2 regions of the Streptomyces sp. NPDC047886 genome follow, and region 2 is predicted to be linked to the other one. Evidence: riboswitches for the same ligand, from Rfam matches in the RefSeq annotation. Region 2 holds a riboswitch; the other holds the start of a gene.
The links. Region 2 has a riboswitch for S-adenosylmethionine ahead of thrC (threonine synthase). Riboswitches for the same ligand answer to the same signal wherever they lie in the genome.
Positions count from the first base shown of each region.

Region 1: linked by a shared signal. The riboswitch ahead of ACGF5U_RS01810 (aminotransferase class V-fold PLP-dependent enzyme) and the one ahead of thrC (threonine synthase) in region 2 are both predicted to bind S-adenosylmethionine.

Region 1 is NZ_JBIDCF010000001.1:399,975-404,763, reverse strand. Features, by position in the region: gene ACGF5U_RS01820 (cytochrome bc complex cytochrome b subunit) at 1-656, shown strand, start outside; gene trpD (anthranilate phosphoribosyltransferase) at 778-1,842, shown strand; SAM riboswitch class IV at 1,927-2,044, shown strand; gene ACGF5U_RS01810 (aminotransferase class V-fold PLP-dependent enzyme) at 2,266-3,768, shown strand; partial or broken gene ACGF5U_RS01805 (glycerate kinase) at 3,752-4,789, opposite strand, start outside.
Region 2 is NZ_JBIDCF010000010.1:127,673-132,461, forward strand. Features, by position in the region: gene ACGF5U_RS27385 (trehalose-6-phosphate synthase) at 1-944, opposite strand, end outside; gene ACGF5U_RS27390 (glucosyl-3-phosphoglycerate synthase) at 989-1,954, opposite strand; SAM riboswitch class I at 2,086-2,229, shown strand; gene thrC (threonine synthase) at 2,214-3,602, shown strand; gene ACGF5U_RS27400 (MoaD/ThiS family protein) at 3,646-3,921, shown strand; gene ACGF5U_RS27405 (cold-shock protein) at 4,339-4,542, shown strand.

The DNA.
Region 1 (4,789 bases), on a different contig from region 2:
TCAACATCTGGGGCCACACGCTGGTCCTGGGCGTCTTCATCCCGCTGGTCCTCTTCGGTGTGATGCTCGCGGCGATCGCGGTCTACCCGTTCATCGAGTCCTGGATCACCGGGGACAAGCGCGAGCACCACCTGCTGGACCGCCCGCGCAACGCCCCGACCCGGACCGCCCTCGGTGTCGCCTGGATCACGGCCTACATGATCATGCTGGTCGGTGGTGGCAACGACATCTTCGCCACCCACTTCCACATGTCGATCAACGCGATCACCTGGTTCGTCCGGATCTTCTTCTTCGCCGGACCGGTCATCGCGTTCATCATCACCAAGCGCATCTGCCTCGGCCTCCAGCGCCGGGACCGCGACAAGGTGCTGCACGGTCGCGAGACCGGCATCATCAAGCGGCTGCCGCACGGTGAGTTCGTGGAGGTCCACGAGCCGCTCAGCCAGGCACAGCTGCACGCGCTCACCACGCACGAGCAGTACACGCCCGCCGAGATCGGCCCGACGGTCGACGAGAACGGCGTCGAGCGCAAGCCGACCCGCGGCCAGAAGCTCCGCGCCAAGCTGAGCAAGGGCTACTTCGGCGAGGGGAACCAGATCCCCAAGGCCACGGTCGAGGAGTACAAGGAGATCAGCAGCGGCCACGGCCACCACTGATCCTCCGACCTGCAGGTCGCCACGGCGAGAGCCCCGTCCAATCACCGGACGGGGCTCTTTGCCGTCCTTACGGCTCGATAGGGTGGTGACCGTCTCATTCCGTACGGACCCAGGAGCGACCATGAGCGCTGTGAACCCCGCTGGAGGCCAGACCGCGGCGGGCCGCTCCTGGCCCCTGGTCCTCGACGCCCTGCTGTCCGGGCAGGACCTCGACGCCGACGCGACCGCCTGGGCGATGGAGCGCATCCTCAGCGGCGAGGCCACCGACGCGCAGATCGCCGGCTTCGCCGTCGCCCTGCGGGCCAAGGGCGAGACCGTCGACGAGATCTCCGGCCTCGTACGGACCATGTACGAGCACGCCCGGGTGATCCAGGTCCCAGGACCGTCCGTCGACATCGTCGGCACCGGCGGCGACGGCGCCAAGACCGTCAACATCTCCACCATGTCGGCGATCGTCGTCGCCGGCACGGGCGCGAAGGTCGTCAAGCACGGCAACCGGGCCGCGTCCTCCGCCTCCGGCGCCTCCGACGTCCTGGAGAAGCTCGGCGTCAACCTGGAGCTCACCCCGCGCCGGGTCGCGGAGGTCGCCGAGGAGGCCGGGATCACCTTCTGCTTCGCCGTGAAGTTCCACCCGGCGCTCCGCCATGTCGCGGCCGCCCGCAGGGAACTGGGCATCCGGACCACGTTCAACTTCCTCGGGCCGCTCACCAACCCGGCCAAGGTGCGGGCGCAGGCCACCGGTGTCGCCGACGCCCGGATGGCGCCCATCCTCGCCGGGGTGCTCGCCGACCGCGGCTCGTCGGCGCTGGTGTTCCGCGGTGACGACGGCCTGGACGAGCTGACCACCACGGCCACCTCACACGTCTGGGTGGTTCGTGACGGAGCGGTCCGCGAGGAGACCTTCGACCCGCGGGACGTCGGCGTCGACCTGGTGCCGGTGGAGGCCCTGCGCGGCGCCGACGCCTCGTACAACGCCGATGTGGCGCGCCGGCTGCTGGCCGGTGAGACCGGACCCGTACGGGACGCGGTGCTGCTCAACTCGGCGGCGGCGCTGGTGGCCCTGGAGCCGACGGACGCGCCGCTGGCCGAGCAGATCCGGGCGGGCATCGCCAAGGCCGCCGACTCGATCGACTCGGGTGCGGCCCGGCGGACCCTGGACCGGTGGGTCGCGGCGAGCAACGCCTGACCCGGCGCGGTGCGACGCGGGGCGCGGTCCGGATCGCGGACCGCGCCTTGCGCGTTCCCTGGCATGTGGCAGGATGCTCCTCAAGGTCATGAGTGACAGCGATTACGGCCCCGGCCCGCTGTCCGGCAACCCTCCGTCCGTGGCGGGGTGCCCCGGGTGAAGACCAGGCCGCAGGCAGCGAGGTCTGCGGCAAGCGCGGACCCCTGCCTGCCCTGGGGTCCTGGTCCTCAAGGGAGCAGTCTCGTGAGCAAGCGAATGCGATAGGGCTGACCGGCCCCTTACTTCACCCTCCTCCGCGCGGGCGGCGCTGTGCGTCCCGGCCCGTGCGTCGAGGCACCCCCGTATCCGGAAGCGGCCGCCGACCGGCCCCTGCCGTACGGGTTCACGAAGCCATTCCGCCTTGTCCCGCCGGGAGATACCGCCATGTCCGCGTACCCGAACGCCGCCACCGCCGCCAGCCCCGCCGACCTCGCCACCGCGACCACCACCGCCGTCACCGTGACCGCCGTCGCCCCCGCGACCGCCGCCACCGTCGCCGCCGGCCCCGCAACCCCCGCCGACCACGCCGAACCCGCCGCCACCGACGAGCCCGGGCGCGAAGGCACCCTGCCCGTTCTCGGACGGGACGTCACCGTGCCGCTGGTGACCGGCGGCGAGGTGACCTACGCGGCCCTCGACTACGCGGCCAGCGCCCCCGCCCTCCAGCGCGTGTGGGACGACGTCGCCGCGTACGCGCCCTACTACGGCAGCGTCCACCGGGGCGCCGGGTACCTGTCGCAGCTGTCCACCGACCTGTTCGAGAACAGCCGGACGACCGTCGCCGAGTTCCTCGGCTGCCGCCCCGGCGACCAGGTCGTGTTCACCCGGTCGACCACCGACTCGCTGAACCTGCTCGCCGCCGCCCTGCCGGCCGACTGCCAGGTCTTCGTCTTCGAGACCGAGCACCACGCGTCGCTGCTGCCCTGGCGGGACGCCCGGGTGACCTGCCTCGACGCGCCGCGCACACCCGCCCAGGCGGTCGAGACGCTGGAGCGGGCCCTCGCCGACCGCGAGCCCCACGGCCCCGCGCTGGTCTGTGTCACCGGCGCCTCCAACGTCACCGGCGAGCTGTGGCCCGTGCGGGAGCTGGCCGCGGCCGCCCACGCGCACGGCGCGCGGATCGTGCTGGACGCCGCCCAGCTGGCCCCGCACCACCCGGTGGACATCGCCCGCCTGGACGTGGACTGGGTCGCGTTCTCCGGGCACAAGCTGTACGCCCCGTTCGGCTCCGGGGTGCTGGCCGGCCGTGCGGACTGGCTGACGGCCGCCCCGCCGTACCTCGCCGGTGGCGGTGCGTCGCGGAAGGTCGCGCGGCGCGCGGACGGCGGCGTCGACGTGGAGTGGCACACCACCCCGGCCCGCCACGAGGCCGGTTCGCCGAACGTCATCGGCGCCTACGCGATCGCCTCCGCCTGCAAGGCGCTCACCGAGGCCGGGTTCGACACGCTCGTACGGCGCGAACGGGAGCTGATCGCCCGGGTGCGCGCGGGCCTGGCCCGGGTCCCCGGGGTGCGGGTGCTGTCGCTGTTCGGCGACGCGGCGCCGCGCGTCGGCGTCCTCTCGTTCGTCGTGGAGGGCTGGAACAGCTCGCACTTCGCCGCGGCGCTCTCCGCCGAGTACGGCATCGGCGTCCGCGACGGACTGTTCTGCGCCCATCCGCTGGTGCGGACCCTGTTGGGCGGCACCGCGCGGGAGGTCGGCGAGTGCGGTGCGCCCGAGGCGGCGCCCGGCGAGAAGTCGCTGAACGCGATCCGGGTCAGCTTCGGGGTGGGGACGCCGGACGAGCACGTCGACCGGTTCGTTCGGGCCGTGACGGAGCTCGTACGGGACGGGGCCCGGTGGAACTACCGTACGGAGGACGGGCGCTGCGTGCCCGACCGGGGCTGACCAGCCGGGTGCCCAACAGCACGGTCCGCAGGGCCCGTTCGGCGCCGTCGGTGAGGAACTCGGCGGCCCGCCGCAGTGCCTCGGCCGGCGGCACGGGGCCGGGCACGATCGTCGCGTAGGCGTCGACGCCCGCCCCGCGCGCCTCGTGCGCGCCGTCGCCGATCACTCCCGCGAGGGCGAGCACCGGGACGCCCGCCTCACGGGCGCGGCGCGCGACCTCCGCCGGGATCTTGCCGCGTACGGTCTGCCCGTCGATGGCGCCCTCCCCGGTGATCACGAGGTCGGCGCGGGCGAGCCTGGCGTCCAGGTCCAGGCCGTCCTGCCCGTCCAGCAGCACGTCGAACCGGGGCAGCAGCCGGGCGCCCACCGCCGCGAGGCCGGCGCCCAGCCCGCCCGACGCCCCGGTGCCGGGCGCCCCGCGCAGGTCGACACCCGGGGCGAACGCCTCCGTCAGCGCGGCCGCCCAGTGCTCCAGGGCGGCCGACAACTGCTCCACGCGCTCGGGCGTGGCCCCCTTCTGCGGGCCGAAGACCCGGGCCACGCCGCGCTCACCGCACAGCACGTTGTACGGGTTGCAGGCGACGAGGAGTTCGGTGTCCGCCAGCCGGGGGTCGAGGCCGCCGGGGTCGAGGACGGCGAGCTCCGCCAGCGCCGCCCCGCCGTACGGCAGGTCGCGCCCCGCCCGGTCGTACAGCCCCACCCCGAGGGCCTGCAGGGCGCCCGCGCCGCCGTCCGACGTACCGGAGTCGCCGCAGCCGACGAGGACGCGGCGCGCCCCGGCGTCCAGGGCGGCGCGGATCAGCTCGCCGACGCCGTACGTGGTGGTGGCGCCGGGGTCCCGCAGGTCGGGCGGCACCAGGCGGAGCCCCGCGACGGCGGCCATCTCCACGACGGCGGTCCCGCAGCCGAGGAGCGCGAAGTGACTGTCCACGGGGTCGCCCAGCGGCCCGGTCGCGGTGTGCGGTACGAGCCGCCCGCCGGTCGCGGCGGCCAGCGCCTCGGCCGTGCCCTCGCCGCCGTC
Region 2 (4,789 bases):
CGGTACACCTCCAGGTCCTGCCGCGACGGGTACGCGAAGGCGATGTGGACGACCCGCTCGCGCCACTCCGGGTGGTCGGCGAGGAGGGCGCGGTACGCCAGGAGGCCGCGCACGATGTTCTTGGACAGCTCCGTACGGTCCACGCGGATGACCGTCCTGCGGTCGGTGCCGCCGATCTGGTCGCGGAGCAGCGCCATGCGGTCCGCCACGTCCGCCTCGCGCGACCTGGCGCGGAGGAAGTCGCCGTCCGCGCCGAGGCCGTGCACGCCGATCTCCGTGGTGCCCGTGCCGCCCACGAGGCGGGCGCAGCACGCGGCGAACGCCTCCGCCCAGCGGTGGGTGAGGAAGCCGAGGCGGTCCGCGCCGAGCATGCCGCGCAGCAGCTCCTCCGCGATGTCGTCGGGCAGCATGCCGAAGTAGTCCGGCGGCGCCCACGGGGTGTGCGAGAAGTGGCCGATGCGGAGGTCCGGGCGGAGCGCGCGGAGCATGCCCGGCGCCAGCGCCAGGTGGTAGTCCTGGATCAGGACCGCCGCGCCGGGCGCCGCCTCCGCCGCCAGGGCCTCGGCGAACGCGCGGTTGTACGCCCGGTACTCCTCCCACCGGCGGCGGAACTCCGCGTCGAAGACGGGTTCCAGCGGCGTCTGGTAGAGCATGTGGTGCACGAACCACAGCACCGAGTTGGCGATGCCGTTGTACGCCGCCTCCTGCGTCTCGGACGGGATGTCCAGCATGCGGACGCCCGGCTCGCCGATCCCGCGCCGTACCGCCTCACGGTCGCCGTCGCCCAGCGCGGCGCACACCCACAGCGCCCCGGCGTCGGGGCCGATCGCGGACAGGCCCGAGACCAGGCCCCCTCCGCCGCGCCTCGCCTCCAGCGAGCCGTCCTCGCGGAGGGCGTAGCTGACCGGACCGCGGTTCGATGCCACCAGAATCTCGGAGACCATGTGGCGAACCTAGCCCGTACCAGAAACGCTCAAACGTACGGAAATCAAGCCACGCGGCGCTTTCTCGTGTACTCCGTCACCTCTGCCATCGGCGGTCGCTCCTCCGTGTCGACGGGATGCGTGCGCGGCGCGAAGCCGTCCTCCGTACGGTCGAACTGGGTCAGCCTCGGCCGCACCAGGTGCCCCCGCGACAGCCGTAGCTGCGCCGTCCGGTAGATCGCCGCAGCCATCCGCCCCAGCGCCCGGTCGTCCTGGTGCCGGTGCAGCCGCACGCCCACGTCGACCTGGGCCAGCGCGTCCAGGCCGACCGTGTGCAGCGCGTCCACCAGAAGGCCGAGCTCCACGCCGTAGCCGACCGGGAAGGGCAGTCGTTCGAGCAGCGAGCGGCGCGCCGCGTACTCGCCGCCCAGCGGCTGGACGAATCCGGCGAGCAGCGGCCAGTGCAGGTTCAGCAGCGGGCGGGCCACCAGCTCCGTCACCCGGCCACCCTGGCCGCCGACCGGGCCGGTGCCACCGTCCGCGAGCGGGCGGTCGTACATCGCCTTCACGAACTCCACGTCGGGGTCCGTCAGCAGCGGGCCGACGATCCCGGTGACGAAGTCCGCCTTGAACTCCCGCAGGTCGGCGTCGACGAAGCACACGACGTCCCCGCCCGTCACCAGCAGGGAACGCCACAGCACCTCGCCCTTGCCGGGCACGGCGGGGACGCGGGGCAGCACCTCGTCCCGCGCGACCACCCGCGCGCCCGCCGCCGCCGCGACCTCCGCCGTACGGTCGGTGGAGCCCGAGTCGACCACGACTAGCTCGTCGACCAGGGGCACGGCGGCGGACATGAGCTCGCGCCGGATCACGGCCACGATCTCGCCGACCGTGGCCTCCTCGTTCAGCGCGGGCAGGACCACGCTGACCGTCGTCCCGTGCGTCTGTTTGGCGGCGAGCAGCTGGTCGATCGGCCGGTCGGCCACGTTCCAGGACCGCCGGTCCAGCCAGCGCTCCACCTCTTCCAGCACCCGCGCCACTCCTCGTCTGTGATCCATCTCGCGGTTCGGACGACTATCTCAAGCGTCCGGACCTTCGGTTACAGTCTTGAACAACGCGCGAGACCACCGCATGCCGGGGTCCCGCGCCGACAATCACATACCGCTCATCCAGAGGGGCAGAGGGAAACGGCCCGATGAAGCCCCGGCAACCCTCCAGCCGGCACCGCATATCCACCGCGGGGCCCCGGCTAGGGAAGGTGCCAAATCCGTCTCATGGCGAAACGCGCCAATGAGAAAGATGAGGAGAAAGGGCCTCGCCTCCATGGCTGTGCAGACCGCCGCACCCACCACTTCCGGCACTTCCGGCACTCCCGGTACCGCTTCCGCCGACGCCGTCGACCCCGCTGCCGCCTCCGCCGGATCCGTCGACCTCGGGCCCGCCTCCGCGCTTTCCTGCCGTGAATGCGGCGAGCGCTTCCCGCTCGGCCCCGTCTTCGCCTGCGAGCTGTGTTTCGGCCCCCTCGAAATCGCCTACGACCTGCCGTCCGGCGACCCGGAGGCGCTCCGCGCCCGGATCGAGGCCGGCCCCGCCAGCATCTGGCGGTACGCCCCGCTCCTCCCCGTCCCCGCCGACGTGACGGAGAAGCCGAACCTCAACCCCGGCTGGACCCAGCTCGTCCAGGCCGACAACCTCGCCCGTGAGCTGGGCGTCGAGCCGGGCAAGCTGTTCGTCAAGGACGACTCGGGCAACCCGACGCACTCCTTCAAGGACCGGGTCGTCGCCCAGGCCCTCGAGGCCGCCCGCGCCTTCGGCTTCACCACCCTGTCCTGTTCCTCCACCGGAAACCTCGCGGGTGCCGTCGGCGCCGCCGCCGCCCGCGCCGGCTTCCGCTCCTGCGTGTTCATCCCGCACGACCTGGAGCAGGGCAAGGTCGTCATGGCCGCCGTGTACGGCGGTGAGCTCGTCGGCATCGAGGGCAACTACGACGACGTCAACCGCTTCTGCTCGGAGCTCATCGGCGACCCGCTCGGCGAGGGCTGGGGCTTCGTCAACGTCAACCTCCGCCCGTACTACGCCGAGGGTTCCAAGACCCTCGCGTACGAGATCTGCGAGCAGCTCGGCTGGCGGCTGCCCGACCAGCTGGTGATCCCGATCGCCTCGGGCTCGCAGCTCACGAAGATCGACAAGGGGCTGCAGGAGCTCATCAGGCTGGGCCTCGTCGAGGACAGGCCTTACAAGATCTTCGGCGCCCAGGCGGAGGGCTGCTCCCCGGTGTCCACGGCTTTCAAGGCCGGTCACGACGTCGTACGGCCGCAGAAGCCGAACACCATCGCCAAGTCGCTGGCCATCGGCAACCCCGCCGACGGGCCGTACGTCCTGGACATCGCCCGCCGCACCGGTGGCGCGGTGGAGGACGTGAACGACGAGCAGGTCGTGGACGCCATCAAGCTGCTGGCCCGTACCGAGGGCATCTTCGCCGAGACGGCCGGCGGGGTGACGGTGGGGGTGACCCGCAAGCTGATCGAGAACGGCGTACTCGACCCGTCCCTCACCACCGTCGTCCTCAACACCGGCGACGGCCTCAAGACCCTCGACGCGGTCGCCCCGACCACCGGCCCCACCGCGACCATCCGCCCCAGCCTGGACGCGTTCCGCGACGCCGGCCTGGCCCGCTGAGCTGCCGCCGAGCCATCGCCGAGACCCTGAGGAGAGCAACCGCATGAGCGTCAACGTCCGCATCCCCACCATCCTCCGCACGTACACCGGCGGCAAGGCCGAGGTGCCCGCCGAGGGATCGACCCTCTCCGAGGTCATCGCGTCCCTGGAGCGGAGCCACCCCGGCATCGCCGCGCGCGTCCTGGACGACCAGGGGCAGCTGCGCCGCTTCGTCAACGTGTACGTCAACGACGACGACGTCCGCTTCGAGGGCGGCCTCGCGACCGCCACGCCGGACGGTGCGGGCGTCTCGATCATCCCCGCGGTCGCCGGCGGCTGATCGCCTCATCGCCTCGCAGAACGACCCCTGCCCCCTCCGCGAGTAAAAGCGGAGGGGGCAATTCTGCATGGTTGAGCGCGGTAGAGTTGGGGAAGTCCCCACCGCTGCTCTTGCCCGCCGCATATGAGAATGCGCCCCGTCACGACGAGATGCAGCCAAAGTGTCCGAGCGTTATGCGCCATTTGTGCGCTTTGCCGGGCCCGACTTGCCCTGGGATCGGGTAAATTCCAGCGGTTTCTCCGTTCACGCCTGCTCGGAATTCTCGTCCGATTGACCTGTTGCAGAGGGCAGTTGGGCAGATACATTCAGCCGCGGTCGACGCGTTCCGGCGCACGTTCCCGCCTGTCAGGGAGCGAGGTCTGACCCGGGTCCGCGAAGTGCGGTCCTGTGCAAGGGCCAGTAATAGGGGAGTTAGGCATGGCTCAGGGCACCGTCAAGTGGTTCAACGCGGAGAAGGGGTACGGCTTCATCGCGGTCGACGGTGGTGCGGATGTTTTCGTCCACTACAGCGCGATCCAGATGGACGGGTACCGCACCCTTGAAGAAGGTCAGCGAGTCGAGTTCGAGATCTCGCAGGGCCAGAAGGGTCCGCAGGCGGACATGGTCAAGCTCGCCGGCTGAGAACGGCGCGATTCGGCCATCGACTTCACGCGCGGCCAGCCGCCGTGGCGTGCTGAGGGGCTCGTATCCCGGAGGGGGATACGAGCCCCTCATGCGTACCCGCGTGCGGGATCGGGATCGCGTGGGGGGCCGCGTGCGGGGTCGCGTCATGCCCGCGTACGGGGCCTCGTCCCGCCCGTGCGCGGGATCCCGCCCTGGCGCGCGTACGGGGTCGCGCGGCGGCCCGGCGCACGGCCGCGCGGCGGCC